Regions from separate parts of the Hyphomicrobium denitrificans ATCC 51888 genome, predicted to be linked through region 3. Evidence: predicted binding sites of a transcription regulator. Region 3 holds the regulator's gene; each other region holds the start of a gene.
What was found. Region 3 encodes LexA, which represses DNA repair genes until DNA is damaged. Its sites were predicted from a motif close to TGTTCNNNNTGTGTTCNG; they were not measured.
Positions count from the first base shown of each region.

Region 1: HDEN_RS13645 (adenosylcobalamin-dependent ribonucleoside-diphosphate reductase) is a predicted target of LexA. The motif match lies at 3,693-3,710, and genes of this name have one in related genera.
Region 2: HDEN_RS01670 (putative DNA modification/repair radical SAM protein) is a predicted target of LexA. The motif match lies at 2,090-2,107, and genes of this name have one in related genera.
Region 4: recA (recombinase RecA) is a predicted target of LexA. The motif match lies at 1,850-1,867, and genes of this name have one in related genera.

Region 1 is NC_014313.1:2,839,457-2,845,131, reverse strand. Features, by position in the region: gene HDEN_RS13655 (prephenate/arogenate dehydrogenase family protein) at 1-453, shown strand, start outside; gene HDEN_RS13650 (hypothetical protein) at 480-905, opposite strand; gene HDEN_RS13645 (adenosylcobalamin-dependent ribonucleoside-diphosphate reductase) at 1,217-3,646, opposite strand; gene HDEN_RS13640 (DMT family transporter) at 3,891-4,211, shown strand; gene HDEN_RS13635 (lysophospholipid acyltransferase family protein) at 4,237-5,034, opposite strand; gene HDEN_RS13630 (YdcF family protein) at 5,027-5,671, opposite strand.
Region 2 is NC_014313.1:350,515-356,189, reverse strand. Features, by position in the region: gene HDEN_RS01690 (hypothetical protein) at 1-242, shown strand, start outside; gene HDEN_RS01685 (tetratricopeptide repeat protein) at 295-630, shown strand; gene HDEN_RS01680 (EamA family transporter) at 657-1,088, opposite strand; gene HDEN_RS01675 (COG4705 family protein) at 1,182-1,949, shown strand; gene HDEN_RS01670 (putative DNA modification/repair radical SAM protein) at 2,111-3,319, shown strand; gene HDEN_RS01665 (UdgX family uracil-DNA binding protein) at 3,321-4,730, shown strand; gene HDEN_RS01660 (hypothetical protein) at 4,732-4,923, opposite strand; gene HDEN_RS01655 (pyridoxamine 5'-phosphate oxidase family protein) at 4,920-5,420, opposite strand; gene HDEN_RS01650 (DUF1194 domain-containing protein) at 5,537-5,675, opposite strand, start outside.
Region 3 is NC_014313.1:1,932,688-1,938,362, forward strand. Features, by position in the region: gene HDEN_RS18360 (hypothetical protein) at 1-125, shown strand, start outside; gene HDEN_RS09335 (hypothetical protein) at 125-358, shown strand; gene HDEN_RS17765 (BRO family protein) at 360-1,235, opposite strand; gene HDEN_RS18170 (hypothetical protein) at 1,304-1,768, shown strand; partial or broken gene HDEN_RS18590 (IS1 family transposase) at 1,802-2,707, shown strand; gene lexA (transcriptional repressor LexA) at 2,874-3,593, shown strand; gene HDEN_RS09355 (ComEC/Rec2 family competence protein) at 3,587-5,675, opposite strand, start outside.
Region 4 is NC_014313.1:2,176,189-2,181,863, reverse strand. Features, by position in the region: gene HDEN_RS10490 (PAS domain-containing hybrid sensor histidine kinase/response regulator) at 1-438, shown strand, start outside; gene fae (formaldehyde-activating enzyme) at 1,154-1,711, opposite strand; gene recA (recombinase RecA) at 1,917-3,050, shown strand; gene alaS (alanine--tRNA ligase) at 3,505-5,675, shown strand, end outside.

The DNA.
Region 1 (5,675 bases), 910 kb from region 3:
CAGGAGTTCTGGCGCCGGCTCGGCTCCGAAGTCGAAATCATGTCGCCGGAGCATCACGACATGGTGCTCGCGATCACCAGCCACTTGCCGCATCTCATCGCCTACAACATCGTCAACACCGCCGCGCATCTTGAGCGCGTGACGGACACCGAAGTCATCAAATTCTCGGCAGGCGGCTTTCGCGATTTCACGCGCATCGCCGCGTCCGATCCCGTCATGTGGCGCGACGTCTTTCTGAACAACAAGGACGCGGTGCTCGAAATGCTCGGCCGCTTCTCGGAGGACTTGTCCTCGCTTCAGCGCGCCATCCGTTTCGGAGATGGCGAGACGCTGGAGAAGCTGTTCACCGAAGCGCGCGCAATCCGGCGCGGCGTGATCCATGCTAACCAGGATACGCCGCAGCCCGACTTTGGCCGCCGCGCAACCGGCGACGCAAAAGTTACGCAGCGTTAGTTTTTGTGTGAGCGACTCGGCGTGATTTACGCCGAGCGCGGACCCGCCGAGAATTGCGCCGTGATCAGATCTTCTTCGACGGCAAGCGCTTCCTGCTCCGATGCTGCGAGCAGATGGACATGCACTTCGTCCGCGCCGAGAGCTGACGCGTGCTGGCGGATTTCCGCAAGGTTCAAGGTGGCGTTCTGATTGCGCAGGCGGCCGATCGCAAGCACGGTGCGGGCAGCTTTATTCGTGCGGCGCACGAGGATGTAATTCGCATCCTCGATCGCCGGGCAATCGAAAAGACTGTAGACGGTGTGCACGTAGCGCTTGCCCGAAGCGCCGGTCCAGAAATGGAAGCGCGGCGGATTTTCCGAAACCAACGGCGCCGTATCCACGAACGGCTGACTGGCTTCTTTGCTGGTGCGACGCGTACGGACGTCGGCAAGCCAGATGATCTCGGCACTCATAACGCACACCCCTGATCGGCGAACTCTCGCCGTAGATTTCCTTGCGCCTGTGATACCCCGCTGGGATGTGAGGAATCGTGAACTTTGGATCGAAAATTTGACCGGCTGGCCCGAGCCGAGCGCGCGTGGTCAATGAAGTGTTGAGAACCTCGCGAATTGCGCACACTCCAGCTGAGCATTGGCGACAAGCGAGCGAGCAAATATCAACATTTGCTAACGGACGGATTTTCGCGGCGGCAATAATGCGGCGATCCAGCGGCGGAGGAGGGATCAAGCCGCCGCGCGCTGCCGCAATCCGTTAACGGACGAAATCATCCGCAATGCGAGTAGGAGCAGACGGCGCAGGTCCAGCACCCCTCGATCCGGCGGAGCGCTCGCTCTCCGCACTTCGGGCAAGCGCGGGCGCCGGGGATTGGCGCGGAATGCGGGCGATCGTCCTCCCGCGACGCGTCTGCATGAGGCGCACCGCGATCTTCCGCTGATCCTCGCGCAAGGGCCACCGGTCGCCTCTGGGTGCCGTGATCGTCGACGCCATCGACCTCGTCCCGATTGAGAAAGCCGATGCGGAGCATATGCTCTTCGATCACGTCACCGATGGCGGCAAGCAGGCTCGGAACGTAACGTCCGCCCATCCAGCGTCCGCCCTCGGGGTCGAAAACCGCCTTTAACTCTTCGGCAACGAATGCGACGTCGCCGCCGCGGCGGAACACGGCACTGATCATCCGTGTCAGCGCCACGGTCCATGCATAATGCTCGAGGTTCTTGGTATTGATGAACACCTCGAACGGCCGCCTGCGCCCGTCGCGCACGATGTCGTTAATCGTGACGTAGAGCGCGTGCGCGCTCGCGGGCCACTTGATCTTATAGGTGACGCCTTCGAGGGCGGCATCGCGCTCGAGCGGCTTCGTCATGTAGACGACGCCTGGGGTCGTCGTATCCTCCATCGGAACGCTGACACCTGCGGGCTTCCCGGACGCGGGCGTCGCGAGCTTGCCTGACTTATCCGCGTCACCGTTCGCTGGCGCTTCACGCGACAGCACGGACCCCGTGATCGCATTCGGGCGATACGTGGTGCAGCCTTTGAGGCCCGAGTCGTAAGCCTCGATATAGATGTCGCGGAAGCTCTCGAAACTGATGTCTTCCGGGCAATTGATCGTCTTCGAGATCGCGCTGTCGACGTAGGGCTGAAGCGTCGCCTGCATCGCGACGTGCTCCGATGGCGTCAGCGTCTCCGCTGTTACGAAGGCCTCGGGAAGAACCGCATCGTCGCCGAATGCATCGCGGAACGCGCGGTGCGCAAAATCCTCGACGGTCTCTTCCTCTGCGCCTCCGCCATCGCTCAGAACGCGCCTGCGGAAAACGAAGTCGAACACCGGCTCGATACCACTCGACACGTTGCCCGCGAGCAGTGAGATCGTGCCTGTCGGCGCGATCGATGTCAGACAGCCATTGCGCAACCCGTTGGCTGCGATCGCCTCGCGCACGTCATCGTCCAGCCGCGTGATGTTCGGCCGCGTCAGCACCACGTTCGCATCGTAGAGTGGGAACGCGCCCTTTTCCGCGGCGAGCGCCGCGCTCGCGCGGTAAGCGGCATTCTGGATGATCGCCATCCATCGCGCCGCCTGTTCGCGCGCCGCCGCGCTGCCGTAGGGCAGGCCGAGGAAGATCAGAGCGTCGGCCAAGCCCGTCACGCCGAGGCCGATGCGCCGCTTCGCCCGCGCCTCCTGCGCTTGCTGCGGCACCGGATAGCGCGAAATATCGATGACATTGTCGAGAAAGCGAACCGCCGTCGCAACCCGCGCTTCGAGTTTCGCGATATCGACATGCGCCGTCGCGGTGAAAGGCTCTTCAACGAGACGCGCGAGATTGATCGAGCCGAGCAGGCACGCGCCATAAGGCGGTAGCGGCTGCTCCCCGCACGGGTTCGTCGCCGAAATCGTCTCGCAGTATTGCAGGTTGTTGGCGGCGTTGATGCGATCGATGAAGATCACACCCGGTTCGGCATAGTCGAACGTCGCGCGCATGATCTGATCCCACAACGCGCGCGCGGGAATTGTCTTGTAGACCTTGCCGGAAAAAATCAGGTCCCAGGGCGCGTCGCGGCGCACGGCATCCATGAACGCGTCTGTGACGAGCACCGACAGATTGAAATTGCGCAGCCGCTGCGAGTCCGCCTTCGCCGCGATGAACGCTTCGATATCGGGATGATCGCACCGGAGCGTCGCCATCATCGCGCCGCGCCGCTGTCCCGCCGACATGATCGTCCGGCACATCGCGTCCCAGACATCCATGAAGCTGACGGGACCTGAGGCATCCGCGCCGATGCTCTTGACCGGCGCGCCGCGCGGCCGAAGCGTCGAGAAATCGTGTCCGATGCCGCCGCCCGACTGCATCGTGAGCGCAGCTTCCTTCACGCTCTCGAAAATGCTCGACAGATCGTCCGCGATTTCGCCGAGCACGAAGCAGTTGAACAGCGTCACGTTCCGGTCCGTGCCCGCGCCGGCCAAAATGCGCCCCGCAGGCTGAAAGCCGAAGTCCGCCATCGCCTCGTAGAATGTGCCGGCCCATTTCTGCTGCTGACGTTTGCCGCCCTTCTCCGCCGACGCGGCCGCCAGAGCCACCCGCCGGAACGTGTCTTCGAGCGTCTGATCCGCCGCCACGCTCGGCGAGCCGCCAAAGCGATACTTGCGCCGCCAAATGGCGTTCGAGATCGCGGGCAAATCTGAAAAAATCGCGCTCATGGGGTGACCCCAGATATGGGAACGGGAGCTTACTTTTTCAATTTCATGTTCATGATATGTTCTTAGCTCGCCCGAGTCAACGTTTTCTGCCGATCACGACGCATTTCCCTGCGAACTAACGCCCGAAAAACTCCGAAACCTTTGAAACCCTCCCGAAGCAGGCTATCTGACGTCCAGGGAGGACGACCTCCCGATTTTCCACATCAGCGACCGGGACGACCCGGCTCTCAAAAGGAGGCCGGTCATGGCTTGGCTTTTGCTCATTTCCGCAGGACTGCTCGAAACGGTTTGGGCGTTCTACATGAAGAAGTCGGACGGCTTTACGCTCCTATGGCCGACGGTCATCACCGGCGTCACGATGCTCGCGAGCTTCGCGCTGCTGTCGGTGTCGATGAAAACCCTGCCGCTGAGCAGCGCCTATGTCGTCTGGACGGGCATCGGCTCGGTCGGCGCGTTCATTCTGGGCGTGATGGTGCTCGGCGAGGAAGCGACCGCGATGCGCGTTCTCTCCGCCGTGCTTATCGTCAGCGGGATCGTCTTGATGAAGGTGTCGAGTTCGGACTGAAGCAGCCCCCAGCCTCCGCGCAATTTCACGCTGACGTGCGCGCAGCCTCGCGCGCCAGAGGCGGCGGTGTCGGCGACATCGCCGCTTCCTTGATCAGCCGCAGGCTCGCGTCTTCGATTGCGGTCTCGATGCGTGAGCGGAATTCAGCGCGCGGTAGCCCAGGCGGCAGCGACGGCAGAAACTCGACGACGATCGTGCCGGGATAGCGCCACAGGCTCCGCCGCGGCCAGAACAAACCCGAGTTCAGCGCCATCGGAACGGTGACGACGTTGAGCGCTTCGTAAAGCGCCACGTAGCCCGGCTTGTAGTCGGGCGGCGCGCCCGGCACCGTGCGTGTGCCTTCCGGAAAAATCACGACTTCGCGCCCGATCCCGACGCGTTGCCTGGCGTCGCGGATCAAGGCCTTCAGCGCTGCCGAAGCTTTCTCGCGTTTGACCAGAATGTGCTCGAACTTGACGCAGAACCAGCCGTAGAACGGGATCCACTTCAGTTCGTCCTTCAGCACGATAGCCGGGTCGCGAAACAGCGAAATGAGCCCGAACGTATCCCATGCCGATTGATGCTTGGCGATGACGAGGCAGCCGCTCTTCGGAAGGTACTGCTGACCGCGCACCTGAAGCTTGGTGCCGCAGATCAGGCCGAGCAGCCACACGCACGTCCGTCCGTGCAACTCGAGGCCCTTCATCGCCCATCGTCTGGGGCCGAGTAGCAGCCAGGAGCCGAGCACGAGGTAGACCGCCGTCACGATGTAGAACACCGCGAAGTAAATCAGCGAGCGAATGACGACGAGAGGGCTTGGCCCCGGCTTTGACATATCAGCCATTGGCGCTCGTCGATCCCACGGTCGCAACGGAACGGTCGCCGCGCCAATTCAGAACGCGCTGTGCCGCGAGGCGCGCGACGGCCGGTAAAAATTTCAGATACTCCGAAACGAGAACGCGCGTCGTGCTCGAGTGCAGCCACCACGCGGTCTCGGGGAAATGGCGCGGCGTGACGGGATAAGGAATGAGCGTCACCTTCGGCATCACGAGTGCGAGTTCGGCGAGGCTCCTCGGCATGTGATAGCGCGAGGTCACGATGATGAGCTTGGTGTAGCCGTTGTTGCGCGCCCAGGTCCGCGTTTCGTCGGCGTTCCCGACCGTGTCGAGCGCCTCATAGCCGAGGTCGACGCAGCAATTGAATGTCTTTGCATCGAGCCCGAGAAGCCGCTGCATCTCTTCGCGCCGGACCTTCCGATTGACGCCGGAGATCAACAGACGCTTGGCCCTGCCTTCATTCATCAGCTTGGCGCCGGCTTCGACGCGAAGATCGCCGCCGGTCAGCACCACGATGCCGTCCGCCTTATCCCAGCCGCCGACATCGTCCCGTGTCACGGTCACGGAGAAAAGCACGAAGCCGAAGACCAGAGCCCCGATCCCAAGCGCCAGCAGCAGAACGATGATTTTCGATAGTGTCTTCATTGTG
Region 2 (5,675 bases), 1.6 Mb from region 3:
AGTGGTCCTATGGCGCCGACCGATGTCGTGCGTTGAAAGACACGACGTGTCTCGATTGGCCGCAAAAAAGCTTTTCACTCAAGGAAGCCAAGCACGCGCTTCTTGGAGAAGCTCCGCCCTTACCGGTATCGGAGCCGCAAAATCCGGCATCGCAATTGCCGCCGGATGGTTCCGTGCAGGCGCCCCAAAATGCCTTCACGACCGCCTGGCACAAGTTCATCGCCTTTTTCACGTGGCATTAGCTGAATGACGGCCTGTGCGATCCGAAACACGCTTGGAATTAGACGCCTGACCTTGCTGATCATCATCGGCATTCTTTGCGGTGTGGCAGGTTGCGATAAGCCGGACTCTTCCGACAGCGAGGGGATAGATCGGCAAACTTGCCTCGGGTCGGAGCTTGGGCCGGTCGAGGCACTTGCGGCGTGTTCGCGTTTCATTGCTGTAGCGAACAGCCGAACGCTTAGCCGCTCAGATGCTTATTACAATCGTGGCGTTGCATTTGCGGATTTGGGTGAATGGCATCACGCCAAGCTTGATCTTGAAGATGCGCTTAAGCTCGATCCGAAAAACCGCTGGGCCAGCCAACGGCTCGAAAATGTAATCCAAGCTCTGTCGAAAGCGGGAGGCTGAATGTGAATCGCCTCATCTGGGATTCCTCACCGCCATGCCACGAGGACGGCTCCGGAAGCCATCATTGCTATGCCGATCCAATTGATGAGCGAAAGAGACTCTCCGAGAATCGTGACGCCGAATATCGCGACCAGAACGACGCCAAGCTTATCAATCGGTGCAACGAGGGCAGCGTCGCCGATCTGCAAAGCCCGGAAGTAGCAGAGCCATGAGGCTCCCGTGGCCAAGCCTGAGAGCGCGAGAAACAGATACGTATGAGCCGAGATATCGTTCACTTGTTGGAAAAGGCCGCGCGCAAGAAGAATGACGCCCAATGCCACCATAACCACCACCGTGCGGATGAACGTCGCGAGATCCGAGTTGATGTTGGCGACGCCAATTTTTGCGAAAATCGCCGTCAATGCCGCGAAGGTCGCCGATAGAAGAGCCCATGCGAGCCAGCCGAATTTTAATTCCACTGTATCAGCTCCTGTGTGTGCGGACTTTGACAATTAGATTTTTACGACATCTCCCCGGCGGCGCATACTGCCAACGACGAAGGACATGCAATCATGACTGAGGAAGAGAGCGTACATCCGGCGACCGTATCGAAGGTCGCTGAAATTACGCTTGCATTCTGGATTCTGAAAATCCTTGCCACGACTCTCGGAGAGACCGCCGGCGATTATCTCTCGATGTCGCTGGAGCTTGGATATTACGTAGGACTTGCGATTACGTTTGCCGTCCTCATTGCCGTTCTCGCGGCCCAGATCAAGTCGCGGGCCTTTCATCCGCTGCTGTTCTGGCTCGCGATTATCGCCACGACGACGGCTGGAACCGAAGTTTCGGATTTTATGGATCGCTCCCTTGGATTGGGCTATGCGCTCGGTTCCGCGCTTTTGGTTGCCGGTCTGCTTCTGACGCTTGCATGCTGGTACATGCGCGTTGGCGATCTGACCGTGTATCCGCTGTACCGGAAGGACAGCGAAATCTACTTTTGGCTCGCGGTGCTATTCTCAAACAGCCTTGGCACAGCCTTTGGAGATTTCCTCACTGACAATGTCGGTCTCTCGTTCCTGCAGGGCGCGGCGGTGACGGCAGCGATTATTCTGATCGTCGGCGCTCTGCACTATTCAAAATCTCTGTCCGATGTTCTGCTATTTTGGATCGCCTTCGTATTTACACGTCCTTTTGGAGCGACGTTCGGCGACTTCCTTACCAAACCGGCGGAGGCCGGCGGTTTGAACTTGCCCCGCGATTACGCGTCGTTGACGACGTTGGTTCTGCTTCTCGCAATCCTCTACATTTCCAATCGAAGGCCGGCGAAGAGCTTCGAATAGCGAAGAGTCGTAAGCTAAGCCGTCGAACGCGCGGCGCAGGCGTTGAGAGCTTGCGCTAGACCCGCCAGAGCTTTCGGTTTCCGCCCATAATCGGCGCACATTCTGCGCTCCTCGCCCCCTTTGCACTTGCACTTCGACAAAAGAACATTTAGTGAACATGTATGGCTATGACGCTCTTCGAAAAGCTTCCGATTTTAGCCGACGCCGCCAAATACGACGCGTCGTGCGCGTCCTCGGGCGGGCCGAAGCACAAGGCGAAACAAGGTGGGCTTGGATCGACCACCGGAGCCGGGATCTGTCACTCCTACACGCCTGACGGCCGCTGCGTGTCGCTACTCAAAATCCTGCTCACCAACTACTGTCTGTACGACTGCGCCTACTGCATCAATCGACGCTCCTCGAACGTCCGCCGCGCGCGTTTCTCGGTCGACGAGGTCGTGACGCTGACGACCGAATTTTATAAGCGCAATTATATCGAAGGACTTTTCCTGTCCTCCGGCATCATCCGCTCCGCCGACTACACGATGGAACAGATGATGCTCGTCGCCAAGAAGCTGCGGCGCGAGCACGGCTTTGCCGGCTACATCCATTTGAAGACGATTCCGGAAGCAAGCCCCTGGTTGATCGAGCAGGCCGGCTTATGGGCCGATCGCCTGTCCATCAATTTGGAACTTTCGCGAGAGACAAGCCTCCGCAAGCTGGCTCCTGAGAAAAACGCCGAAACGATCCAGTTTGCGATGAGGCAGACGGGAGAGCGCATCGCGGAAGCCAAGAAGGAGAAGCGCCGCTTTTCGCCCGCCGGCCAAAGCACGCAAATCATCGTCGGCGCGGACGATGCATCGGACCTCGACGTGCTCCGATCAAGCTCGCGCATGTACGAGAAATATAAGCTCAAGCGCGTATATTATTCCGGCTTCAGCCCGATCCCCGACGCGAGCAAGGCGTTGCCCGTCAAAGCGCCTCCGCTGGTTCGGGAGCACCGGCTTTATCAAGCCGATTGGCTGTTGCGATACTATGAGTTCTCGATCGAGGATCTCGCATCCGCCTCTGACGACGGAATGCTCGACCTCGGCATCGACCCGAAGTTCGCCTGGGCGCTGAAGCATCGCGAGGCCTTTCCCGTCGACGTGAACACCGCCGCACGCGAGATGTTGTTGCGCGTCCCGGGATTGGGCAAACGTGCCGTCGATCAGATTATCTCTTCGCGGCGGCATCATCGTCTGCGAGCCGAAGACATCCGCCGCCTGTCGCCGGGATTCAAACGTGCGCTGCCGTTTCTGATCGCGGCCGATCACCATTCGACAGCGCTTCTCGACCGGCTCGACCTGCGCAGCCGCATCGCACCCTCTCAGCAGCTGGAGTTGTTCTGAGATGGTCGAGATCCAATTGAAATCTGGTGCGGATTTCGAGGGGTTTCGGCAGGCTGTCCGATCGCTTCTGGAAAACGGCACGACGCCGGAAAACGTGGCGTGGGGCAACAGCGACGCTCGTGAAAGATTCAATGTCGCGCCCGAAAACTCGGCTACGCGAATCTCGCTTCCAGCCGATGTCGTGTCGTTGGCGAAGCTCGTCGTTTGCCACACCGATCCCGAACGCTACGGATTGCTTTACGATCTGATCTGGCGCGTGAAACACGGCGAGCGGCATCTTCTGGACGTCGCATGCGATCCGACCGTCCATCGGCTCGAGAGGATGCGAAAAGCGATCGCGCGCGATATCCATAAAATGCACGCGTTTGTGCGCTTTCAAAGCACGCCGAGCGACGATGGCGAACGTTTCGTCGCCTGGTTCGAGCCGCAGTTTTTCATCCTGCACGAAGCCTCATCGTTTTTTGTCTCCCGGTTTCCAAGCTTCGCGTGGTCGATCTTGACGCCGCTCGGCTCGCTGCATTGGAACCGACACCAACTGACCGCTGGCGGCCCAGCTTCAAAGTCCGACTTGAAAGCGCCGGAGGATGAGTTCGAGAAGGGATGGATCGAATATTATCGAAGCACGTTCAACCCGGCGCGCCTGAACACCAAGCTTATGCGCGCAGAAATGCCGAAGCGTTATTGGCAGAACTTGCCCGAAGCATCGGCAATGGGTGACATGATCCGCGCGGCCGCTCGCCGGGTCGACGACATGCTGGAGGCGCCGCCTTCGATATCGATAAAACGCTCCCCGGAACGCGCGTTGCTTCGCTCGACGGGCTCTCCTCCGCTTTCGCTAGAAGCCTTGAACGAGATCATCACCGCTTCCGACGCATTCGTTCCGGGCGGAACCAGAGCGGTCCTGGGCGAAGGTCCGCTGCGTCCGGATTTGGCGTTCATCGGCGAGCAGCCGGGCGATCAGGAAGACATTCAAGGCCGGCCGTTCGTCGGTCCGGCGGGCGCAATTTTTGACCGCGCGCTCGCAGCGTCAGGAATCTCGCGCGCCGAATGCTACATCACCAATGCCGTCAAGCATTTCAAATACGAGCAGCGCGGCAAACGCCGAATTCACCAGACGCCGACGCATGGCGAGATCAAGCATTATCGCTGGTGGCTGCAAGAAGAGCTGAAGATCGTGCAGCCGAAGCTTGTCGTCGCACTCGGTGCCAGTGCAGCCTTCGCGCTCGCGGGCCGCCCGGTGAAGGTTTCTGAATCGCGAGGCCTGACGAAGTTTGACACCGTGCCTGCCGTGCTCACCATCCACCCGTCGTATATTTTAAGGCTGCAAGATAAGGCTCAAGCAGAAACCGAATTTGCGAAGTTCGTCGCCGACCTCAATCTGGCGCGAGCATGTCTCGCCGAAGCCGCATGACTTATGTTCGCGGCACCTTCTTCGCCTCCGACAAGCGGGCGGCGCGAATATTATCGACGAGATTGGGATATTTCCGCCCGGCCTTCGCTGCACGTTGCTTCGCGGCAGCCTTTTGCGACGATGTGAGGCGTCGCGACTGTCCGGACTTCGCTTTCGGATTTTTCGTCTTCCAAACTGGAGCACGCCCACTCATTTGAGCGACACCTTGGCGACGTTTTCCTTGTAGTCCTCCTTCGGATCGGACCCGAGAAGGATTTTGATACCTGCTAGAAGGCTCGATGCATTGAGCCATATCTCAGCGTTGTCCGCGTCAAGTCGCAACAGCGCCAGTTTCGGATCGTCCTTGCCGCCTTCATACCAGGCCGCGATGAAGCTATTCCATAACGCGTCGATCACGCGGCGATCGTTGTCGACCCGCAATTGGCCGTGAACGGTGGCGAAAAGGTCATGCCCCTTCGATGCGAACGTCGCGACGGCCGCATTCGAGCGGCTCAGTTCGCGGACCAGCGTCGTTTCCGTCGATGAGAAAAACCAGATCGGCCCGCGATAGCCGTCTGCATGATCTCGCTCGGTCTGCGCGGTCAGCGGCCGCATGTGACTGTCGTCCTCGCCGACAAGACCGACCATCATCGTCATGTCTGACTTGAGGGCTTTCCAAAACTGCGCTTCGAGTTCTTTAGGGGTCGCCATCTATCGGTCCTCCATCGACGATGAAGAACGTGACCGTCCTGCTTAAGTTCCTTGCAGTGTCAGAGCGCCAGCGACAGCATCAGCATCCTCGCGAGCCAGAGCACGGGCCGATCAAATCAATTCGCCGGACGCGATAGCGCGGAATCCGCGAGATGATTTGGAGCAATTGCGAAGCGGTCACGATCGAAACCAACGCTGCTGATCTCGTTCAGGAATTTCTGCCGGAACGCGCGGCTGATCTCCTCATAACCCTGC
Region 3 (5,675 bases):
GCGCAAAATCGCGGTGGGAGCGCATGACTTTAAACCGACGGGGTATACTCCGTCGCCACAATGAAAAGATGGCTCGCCTCGATGTTGCAATCGAGGCAATGGACGCCGTTTTGAAGGATCTTTAATGCCCAAAGGACCGAAGGGCGAGAAGCGCCCTGCTGACGTTATCGGGAACGCTATCAAGATCGCCCGTATTGCCACGGGGGAAGAGGAAGAGATGTTGACCGAAGATGGAAAGGACAAGGCTGCCGTCAGCCTGGGAAAGCGCGGCGGCAAGGCTCGCGCTGAAGCCCTGAGCGACAAGCGTCGTAAGGATATCGCGCGGAAGGCGGCGGCTACCCGATGGATGAAGAAGTGAATTAGGCAGCTTTGCCGCTCTTCGGTTTTTTTGCTTTTGTGGCTTTCGGCGGCTTAGGTGGCGCCAAGCGTTTTTTCACTTCATCAATCGGCTCGGCTATTTCGATCTTCATCGGATCTGTGCCGCCAGCGGCGTCGATGGTGCTGCGGACATGCCGCGCAACGTCTAAGTTGCGTTGAATGGCGGTCGTTTCGTCCTTGATGCCTTCCCGGGCAATAACGTCAGCCGCGAGGTTCATTTGAAATTCGTGCATCGAAAGTTCGAGAGCCCCAAAATAATTGAAAGGGTTGGCTCCGTCTGGAATTCCCTTCGCTTCACGAACCGCTGCGGCTGATGTGGCGCGATAGATTCCCTGATAGCGCGCGTCATGAAAAAACGGCTGATGCGTGTTTGCGACGCCAGCCTTCTTTGCAACAGAACTGACCTTCTTGAATGCGACGGTCGCCTTTTCCCGGCCCTCCAAACGCTTCTCGTCCTTTGTCCGAGCGTCCTCGATCTCCATCCGCCGTGTCTGAACTGCGAAATATGCTTGTGCTGCAGCTATCTCCGGCTTGGCCGGATCGCCGTTCATCGCGATAAGGTAGGCAGCCGGACGACTTAGGAAATAGTCCTTACCAGATCGCTCAGCCCCGCCACCGATGAGAAGCATAGTGTCGGTTTCGACAAAATGCTTGTCGGCATCCTCATGAATAGCTCCGAACGCTTCTTTCGCCCGGCCAAGAGTTTTTTCAAAGTTACGCCAGCTCTGATAACCCATGATTGGCATAATTTCCCTTGCCAACCAATAAGGTACGCCTTTGGGCGATATGCGTTTTGCCTGCTCGAGGCGCTCCATGGTCGCCTGATAAGCAGGCTGCATTGTCAAATCATTCGACATCAACTATCCCTCTCTCAATCGATTCTTACATCATTTTACATCAATGGATATGGAACTCAAGGGAACCGATGGTGATGGCTGATCGACAAACGATAGAAGCTAGATTGAGACAGAAAGAGAGGGAAATTCAGATACTTGAGTTTAGACTGCGTGAAGCAAATGGATATGCCAGAGCACTCCGCGAACTCCTTGGTCTTGGTCCTTACGGTGAAAAAAGCATGGTTGATCAAGCTCGCGATATCATTTCTGAGCGAGGACACCCCGTTCACATCGTCGAACTGCTTAAGGCCATGGGTCGGGAGGTATCCAGGGAAAACAGGGTATCATTGACGAGTGCATTGTCAGCCTACGTCCGAAAAGGCGAGATTTTCCGAAAATTTGGCCCGAACGAGTTCGGACTACGCGATCACAAACCCAATAAATCAAGAAAGCTGTCCTTAAGCACCAAACCGCGTGCTGAGCCACCGGACGACTTCGGCCAAATGGCAATACCGCCGCCAAAAACCGATGAAACCTCAGGAGGAGATGCTTGACGCCAAGCATAAAAGTTCATGTATTATTTGGGCATGAACAATCTGCCCATAGCTAAGCGCGTCCAAATCCTCTCGATGCTTTGCGAAGGCAGCTCTATGCGGTCGGCATCCCGCGTCTGCGATGTGTCGATCAACACGGTAGCAAAGCTGCTCGATGAGGCTGGCCGCGCCGCTTTAGCCTTCCACGACGAAAACGTGCGCGGCCTTCAATCCTAGCGCGTCCAGTGCAATGAAATCTGGAGCTTCGTCTACGCCAAGAACAAGAACGTCGTAGACGCCAAGACCCCTCCCAAGGGCGGCGACGTGTGGACGTGGACCGCCATCGACGCCGACAGCAAATTCATTTGCAGCTGGACCGTTGGCCAGCGAGACGCCTATTCGGCGTATGCGTTCATGGACGATCTGAAAACCGTCTCGCCAATCGCGTACAACTGACGACGGACGGGCTTCGGCATTAACTCGTGGCCGTCGAAAAGGCGTTCGGAAATACGGACATCGACTTTGCGCAGCTTGTGAAACTCTACGGCGACGTTCCGAAAGGTCGTAGCGTAGAAGCGAACGAGCGCAAGTACAGCCCGCCTGAGTGCATCGGTGCGAAGAAAACGCCGATCGTCGGTGAACCCGACGCAAAACACATTTCGACGTCCTACGTCGAACGCCAGAACCTTACGATGCGCATGAGCATGAAGCGGTTCGCCCGCCTGTCGAATGCGTTCTCAAAGAAGCTGGCCAGCCAACCGCAATGCGCTGTCACTGTACTTCTTTTTTTACAACTGGTGCCGCATCCACAAGACGCTTCGCGTCTCGCCTGCCATGTCGGCGGGACTCACCACTAAGCTGCTGTCGTTCGAAGATCTGATTGAACGCATGGACGCCGTTGCTCCGAAGCCGGGTCGCCCGACGACCTACAAGAAGCGCCAGCCTCAGATTTCAAACTGAGACACTGCCGCGCGCGGCTTAACGCTTGCGGAACGAGACGAGAACGTGTAGCGTACATACACGATTTGTACTTGGCATCTGGCATTTGAAGCACGTCGATCGGCAGCGTTCGCGCCGCACGTGCCTTCAGCCGAACGACAGCCAAAGGGGGCTTGAGACCTACGCTATGCTGACGGAAAAACAGAAAGACCTGCTGATGTTCATTCACGAACGCATGCAGGAGCGCGGCGTGCCGCCGTCCTTCGATGAGATGAAGGACGCTCTCGATCTCCGTTCCAAATCCGGCATTCACCGGCTGATTACGGCGCTTGTGGAGCGCGGCTTCATTCGCCGCCTGCCGCATCGGGCCCGCGCGATCGAAGTAATCAAGCTTCCGGAAAACCAGATCGCCGCCGCGACTTCCGCGACGCCTGCCGCGCCACGAGGGTTCCAGCCGAGTGTTATTACGGGAACCGGCCCAAAACAAAATGTGACGCCACCGCCATCGCACGTCATCGACGCGCGGACGGTTTCCGTTCCGGTCATGGGCCGCATCGCCGCCGGCACGCCGATCAGCGCCATTCAGAACCATACGCACGACATTGCCGTGTCGCCTGACATCCTGACCAACGGCGAGCACTTCGCGCTTGAGGTCAAAGGCGATTCGATGATCGAGGCCGGCATTCACGACGGCGATACAGTCATCGTGCGCCGCTGTAATACGGCCGAGAACGGCGACATCATCGTGGCCCTCGTCGAAGGCGAGGAAGCGACGCTGAAGCGGCTTCGCAAGAAGGGCTCGACGATCGCACTCGAGGCCGCCAATCCGGAATTCAAGACGCGCATCTTCGGTCCCGATCAGGTCGATATTCAAGGACGGCTCGTCGGCTTGCTGCGGCGCTACTGAGCGTCCTGGCCGTCATCCATACCCGCGAGTTCGCCGGGGTCGTCGTCATGCAACGCTCGGGGTTCCGGCGGAGCGTTGTCCGCGCCGGACGTCGATGGGTCGCCGCGTTTGGCCGCGACGGTTCCTGCCGCATCGAGGATACGCGGCTTCGGTAACGTTGCAGGCGGATCGGCAGCGCCCGCAGCATTCGAAGACCGACGCTTCGGAAGAACACTCCACGGCCGTTCGCCGCGATGCGCCGCGACCGTCTCCAATCGAACACGCGGCTCGGGGCTCGCCTCGTCGCGCGCGAGATAAAGCGCGTAGGCGCCGTTGCGCCAGCGATCGAACACGTCGATCACGGTTCCCGGGACAGCGCAGTCGGCCGGCTTCGGGTCGTCCAGGATGAGGATATCGGCGTTGAGGCAATCGTCGGCGACAGCTGCCGGGTGCCGCGCAACGGCGACGGTCGCGCCCTTGACGTGCGCGATGCATCCGACCGCGTCGCAACTGAACGCGCCCCCAGCCTGAGCGTCGCGCGCCGATCGTCCGTCTCCGTCGTATTCGAGCCAGCGTTCGAGGTCGTACTTCGCCCCGTGCGCGGGCAGCGACGAAAGCTTGCCCGACGCGTCGCGCACAGCGACCAGCATCCCCTTCTGCGCGACGAGCACGTCCGGCCGCGGCATCCACGGCGTCGCGACGAGCCCGAGCAGCGCAAGGCCCGCGCCGACAAGCCGGATGCGCGTCCGCCAGAGCGTCAGCCACAGACCGCCGATGAGCATCAAGGCAAACGCGATGGTGGGAATCTCCGGCAGGTGTCCCACCGCGCCCGGAAGAGCACCCACCATGTTCGCGCACCACGCCATGCCCTCGATGCCCCAAGCCATCGGCTTCAGCGCGATCCACTCCAGCCCGAACGGCATCAGAATCATGGCGCCGAGCGCCGCCGGCATCACGATGATGTTGCAGATCGGAATGGCGATCATGTTCGCCAGCACCGCGTACTGCTGACTTTGATGAAAGTTGTAGGCGGCGAACGGCGCAACGGCGACGCTGGCGATCAGCGTGGATGCGATGATCTCGCCAAAGAATTTCACGACGCGCGCGACCGGATGCGGCCGTGAGTTCGTTCCGAGGAAACGCGTCAGCAGTTCATGCGCCGCGACGAGCGCCGTCACGGCCGCGAACGACATCTGGAAGCCCGCGTCGAGGAGGCTTTCGGGAAAGACGATAAGAATCAAGAATGCGGCGAGCGCGATGTTTCTGAGCGCCATCGCCGGACGATCGATCAGCACCGCGCCGAAGATGATGAGGATCATCAACGCCGAGCGGACCGTCGCGAATGCGCCCCCCGAGATGGCGAGATAGCCCAGCGCGCCGAGAATTCCGATCGCGGCGGCAATCTTTTTGATCGGCAGCCGTAAAGCAAAAAACGGAATCGCGGCGAGGAGCAGTCGAACGGAATAGAAGAGCGCGCCCGCCATGATCACCATGTGCAGGCCCGAGATCGACAGGATGTGAAACAACCCGGAATTCTTGAAGGCGTTGTTGGTCTCGGCGCTGATGCCGCCGCGCTCGCCGGTGATCAGCGCCAACGCGATCTCACCCGTTTCGCCGGGAAGCACGGCGCGAATGCGCGTGGCGATCAGTTGGCGGAGCGTTTCGATGCCACGCCGGTACTGCGCCGTCAGCGTACCGCCGTCGGCATGCGCCTCGATCGCGGGCGGCGCGAAGGCATAGCCGACCGCTCCAACCTGATCGAACCAGGCCGTGCGCGCGTAATCGAAACCTCCCGGTAGCGCAGGCTTCGCGGGCGGCGACAGGTTTGCTTTCAAGCGTACGCGGTCACCCGGCTTGGCCTTCGACTGAGACGACATCGTCCGAACACGGACGACCGCGGGCGTCGCTTCCGGCGCGAGGCCGGCAATCGATGCCGATGCGACGGTCAACCGCTGGCCGCGCGGATATTTGACCTCGACGAGCGTCACGGTGCCGATGATCTCGGCATTGCGCAGCGTCTTCGTCAGCACCGGCGCGCGAACCGTTTCGACGCGAAGCTTGGTGACGGCGAACCCGAGTCCCGCGAGAAGGAGTCCCGCCAGG
Region 4 (5,675 bases), 240 kb from region 3:
GAAGAAGCTGCAGCCGTGCGTCCGCAGCCGATCGCCGCCGGCAAGAAGGAACTCCAGGCAACCGATCTCACCGGCACCGGCCGCGTGCTGCTCGTCGAGGACGAGGTCGAGGTTCGCCAGTTCGCAGTCCGCGCGCTGAAGCGTCAGGGGTATCAGGTTCTGGAAGCGACCGACGGCGTCGAAGCGCTCGAGATCATGGCGGCGAATGAAGGTGAGATCGACATCGTCGTATCGGACGTCGTGATGCCGGAGATGGATGGTCCTGCGCTGTTCAAGGAACTGCGGAAGCGCAACCCGTCGATCAAGGTGATCTTCGTTTCGGGCTATCCGAACGAAGCCTTCCGCGAGAGCATGGGCTCCGACAATTTCGCCTTCCTGCCAAAGCCGTTCTCGCTCCCGCAACTCGCCGCGAAAGTGAAGGAAGAGCTGGCGAAGTAGAAGCCTCTCGCTTCGTCATCCTCGGCCGAGCGCGGCGAAGCCGAGTCGAAGGCCGGGGATCCAGCACAAGACTTGTCGCAAACGCAATATTGAGCCTTCGGCAATTCTTCTGCTGGATTCCCGAAAGGCCTCGCATGCTCGGCCGTTCGAGAATGACGAAAGAATCTCAGAGCCAGCCAGAATTTCGAGCGTCTGGGGATCTCTATCCAAACGCCACTTCTCCCCTCCTCTCAAGGGAGGGGCTGAGCATGACGTGAAGACCCATGCGGATCGCCTGAGAAAACTTCGCAAATGAAGTCGTGCGGCACACGCCTGTCCTGCTGCGAAATCACCACCGGTCCGCCGCATCACGCTTCTGTTACCCCCACCCCTAACCCCTCCCCGCAAGGGGGAGGGGAATGAAGCGGCGCCTCTGTTACCCGGCCTGCGAAGTGAGCAGCCGACGCATCGGTGGTTCGGGATGCAGGCTCTCACTCAGACGCTGCCCCTCACACTGACCCTCTCGCCGCGAAGAACGGGGAGAGAGAATGACCCTGCGATGATCCTCGCCCCACTTCTCCCTTCCCCTTGACGGGGAGGGGTCGGGGGTGGGGTGAAGACGCAGGCGGATCGTCTGCAGCAGAAATGAATGCGGGCGGCAACTGATGATCAGTGCACCGCCCGCATATCGGAACGAACTCGACGCAGATGTTTGCCGTCCGAGCTTGATCGAACCTTAGATCTCGCCCTTGAGACCCTTCTCGAAATATTTGTGAATGACCTTGTCCTGGTTCTCCAGGAGCCAGTCGATCGTCGGCTGATAGGTCATCGCCTTGTGAATGGCGAGCGCCGTCGCCTTGCGATGAATGTCGAACAGGATCTTGTGGTCGAGCTTCTCGATCGTCGCGACCGACGGGTTGAGCCACACCGACACGATGATGCCGAGATCATCGACCTTGTCGCGCGGCAGGTCGCCCGAGCGCACGGCGTCGAGCACGCCCATCGACGTCGCATACTGAACGGTGCCCATGAGGATGTTCGTGTAGCGCTCGTTCTCGACCGTCACCTTGCTGACGCACAGCGTCGGCGGACGCACCATGACGTCGGTGTTGAGCAGCGACAGCACCTTGCTGTGCCCTTTGGTCTGGTCGCCGAGAAGCGTCGCGAAGGCCGTGCCGAACGGGCCGTCCATCTCGCCGATCGCAACTTCGGGTTCCGCCGCAGTGCCTGGCGGGCCGCCCGCGACCAGGGCTTCGCCGACCCGGATGCCGAAACGGCCGCTTGATGCGCTCATGTCTAATACCTCGTCTTGGTTCCTGAAATCATTCGGCCCATGATGCCGAGTAGCGGACCGATAGCCCACTTGACCCCTGTCCACTCTATAAGTTCCGCTTATTTGAGTACGATGAGAACAAAACGTGATTGACGAGATTGGAACAAATAGGGTACATATATCCTTAATTGAAGGCGCTGGGCGCTTGCCATATTGAGGGACGACGATGGAACGGCCGGATTGGACTGTGCTCGAAGGGGGCAAGATGGATAAGAAGCAGGCGCTCGAACACGCGCTTCAACAGATCGACAAGAACTTCGGTAAAGGGTCGATCATGCGCCTGGGCGCCAATGATAAGGTCGATATCGAAGCGATACCGACTGGCTCGCTCGGGCTTGACATCGCCCTCGGCATCGGCGGCCTGCCCAAGGGCCGCATCATCGAGATTTATGGTCCCGAAAGTTCGGGCAAGACCACGCTTGCGCTGCATGTCGTGGCTGAAGCTCAGAAGCGCGGCGGCATCTGCGCCTTCATCGATGCCGAACACGCAATCGATCCGGGCTACGCCAAGAAGCTCGGCGTCAAGATCGAAGACCTTCTGATTTCGCAGCCCGATACCGGCGAGCAGGCGCTTGAAATCGCCGATACGCTCGTCAGATCCGGCGCCGTCGACGTGCTGGTCGTCGACTCGGTCGCCGCTCTGACGCCGAAGGCGGAACTCGAAGGCGAGATGGGCGACAGCCTGCCGGGCCTGCAGGCGCGCTTGATGAGCCAGGCGCTGCGCAAACTGACCGGCTCGATCTCGAAATCGAAGTGCATGGTCGTTTTCATCAATCAGATCCGCATGAAGATCGGCATCATGTTCGGCAACCCGGAAACGACGACGGGCGGCAACGCGCTGAAGTTCTACGCCTCCGTCCGCCTCGATATCCGCCGCATCGGCCAGATCAAGGAGCGCGAGGAAACGGTCGGCAATCAGACCCGCGTCAAGGTCGTCAAGAACAAGGTCGCGCCGCCCTTCAAGCAGGTCGAATTCGACATCATGTACGGCGAGGGTATCTCGAAAGTCGGTGAGCTGATCGACCTGGGCGTCAAGGCGGGCATCGTCGAGAAATCGGGCGCTTGGATGTCCTATAACGGCGACCGCATCGGCCAGGGCCGTGAGAACGCCAAGACGTATCTCAAGGAAAACCCGAAGATTGCCGCCGAGATCGAAAACTCGATTCGCGCGAATGCCGGATTGATCGTCGAGAAGATGCTGGTCAACCCGGACGCGGGTGAGGATGACGGCGAGGAGCCGGACGAGGACGGCGTGCTGCCCGACGAAGACACCAAGAAAGTCGCCAAGGCCAAGCGCTGACGAATCGAATGTCGGAGAACATCATCATCCTCGAACGGCGAAACCGTGAGCCGTTCGGGGATCCAGCATAAAACTGCCGGAGGCTCATTATAGCGCCTTCGACGAGACTTACTCTGGATTCCAGGTTTTCGCCTGCGCTCAGCCGAGAATGACGGAAGGGAGTGCGCCCACTATACAACCGTCATCCCGGCGCAGGCCGGGATCTGCCCAAGCCGATGCCTTGCGGTTTGTCGGATGCTCGGACGGATGCCCGCCTTCGCGGGCATGACGGAGACAGGGCCTGCAATATTCGTGGCGGACGGAGTCGCCATCCCGTGCCGTGAGACCGGCCTTTCCGTCTCACCTTCCGTTTCTGGACACTCTCCAGGGCCGCCGCTACAACGGCGGCCTTGAACCGTTCCAGGGACGCTTCGGTCCGGGCGGTTATGTCCGCGAATAAGGCTTGAAGGCACACATGGCTGGCGTCAGCGCAATCCGCTCTTCGTTTCTCGACTACTTCGCCAAGAACGGTCACGAGGTCGTGCCGTCGTCGCCGCTCGTGCCGCGCAACGACCCGACGCTGATGTTCACCAATGCCGGCATGGTGCAGTTCAAGAACGTCTTCACCGGGCAGGAAACGCGGGCCATCCCGCGCGCCGCGTCGTCGCAAAAGTGCGTTCGCGCCGGCGGCAAGCACAACGACCTCGACAATGTCGGCTACACCGCGCGCCACCACACGTTTTTCGAGATGCTCGGCAACTTTTCCTTTGGCGACTACTTCAAGGACCGCGCCATCGAGTTGGCCTGGAACCTGCTGACCAAGGATTTCGGCCTCGACGCCAAGCGCCTGCTCGTCACGATCTATCACACCGACGACGACGCTTATAAAATCTGGAAGAAGGTCACGGGCTTCTCCGACGACCGCATCATCCGCATCGCCTCGAGCGACAACTTCTGGCAGATGGGCGACACCGGCCCCTGCGGCCCGTGCTCGGAAATCTTCTTCGACCACGGCGATAAAATTCCGGGCGGCCCGCCGGGCTCGCCGGACTCGGAAGGCGACCGCTTCATCGAGATCTGGAATCTCGTGTTCATGCAATTCGAGCAGCGCGCTCCCGGCGATCGCATCGATCTCCCGCGCCCCTCGATCGACACCGGCATGGGCCTCGAGCGCGTCGCGGCCGTGCTCCAGGGCAAGCACGACAACTACGAGATCGACCTGTTCGAAAACCTCATCCAGTCGATCCGCCAGGAAGCCGCCAAGACCGGCGCCAAGGAGACGGGCGGCGACGCAAGCCCCGAGTTCCTGAACGTCGCCCGCCGCGTCATCGCCGATCACCTGCGCTCGACGAGCTTCCTGATCGCCGACGGCGTGCTGCCCTCGAACGAAGGCCGCGGCTACGTCCTCCGCCGCATCATGCGCCGTGCCATGCGTTACGCGCACCAGATGGGCTGCCACGATCCGTTGATGCATCTGCTCGTGCCGTCGCTGGTCCGCGAAATGGGCGACGCCTATCCCGAACTCGTGCGCGCGCAGCCGCTCATCACCGAAACGCTGAAGCTCGAAGAAACGAAATTCAAGCGCACGCTCGACAACGGCCTGAAGCTCCTGGGCGAAAGCTCCGCAAGCATCAAGAAGGGCGCCGTCTTCCCCGGCGACGTCGCGTTCAAGCTCTACGACACCTTCGGCTTCCCGCTCGATCTGACCGAAGACGCGCTGAAGCCGCGCGGAATTTCCGTCGACACCAACGCCTTCGACGCCGCGATGAAAAAGCAGAAGGATGCCGCCAAGGCCGCCTGGAAGGGCTCGGGCGAAGCGGCGACAGAAGGCCTGTGGTTCGAGATCAAGGACAAGGTCGGCGCCAGCGAGTTCCTCGGCTACGACACCGAGACCGCGGAAGGCATCGTCGCGGCGCTGGTCGCGAACGGCAAGGACGCCGATACATTGAAGGCGGGCGACGAAGGCGCGCTCATCCTCAACCAGACGCCGTTCTATGGCGAAAGCGGCGGCCAGGTCGGCGACCAGGGCGTCATCAAGGGCGCGAAGGGCGCGCTCTTCCGCGTGACCGACACGCAGAAAAAACTCGGCGATCTGTTCGTGCATTTCGGCAAGGTCGAGGCTGGCAGCTTCACGGCCGGCGATGCCGTCGAGATCGAAGTCGATCACGCCCGTCGCACGGCAACGCGCGCCAATCATTCCGCGACGCATCTGCTGCATGAAGCGCTGCGGCAAGTGCTCGGCACGCACGTCGCGCAGAAGGGCTCGCTGGTTTCGCCCGATCGCCTGCGCTTCGACTTCTCGCATACGAAGCCGATGTCGGCCGAAGAAATCAAAGCCGTCGAGGACATGGCGAATGCCGTGCTGCTCGAAAACACGCCTGTCGTGACGCGCTTGATGGCGCTCGACGAAGCCCGCGCGTCCGGCGCGATGGCGCTGTTCGGAGAAAAATACGGCGATGAAGTGCGCGTCGTCTCGATGGGATCGACGCGCCCCGGCGCCAACAAAGCATGGTCCGTCGAACTCTGCGGCGGCACGCATGTCACGCGCACCGGAGATATCGGGCTCGTGCGCGTCGTGGCCGAAAGCGGCAGTGCCGCAGGCGTTCGCCGCATCGAAGCGCTGACGGGCGAGGGCGCGCGCGCCTA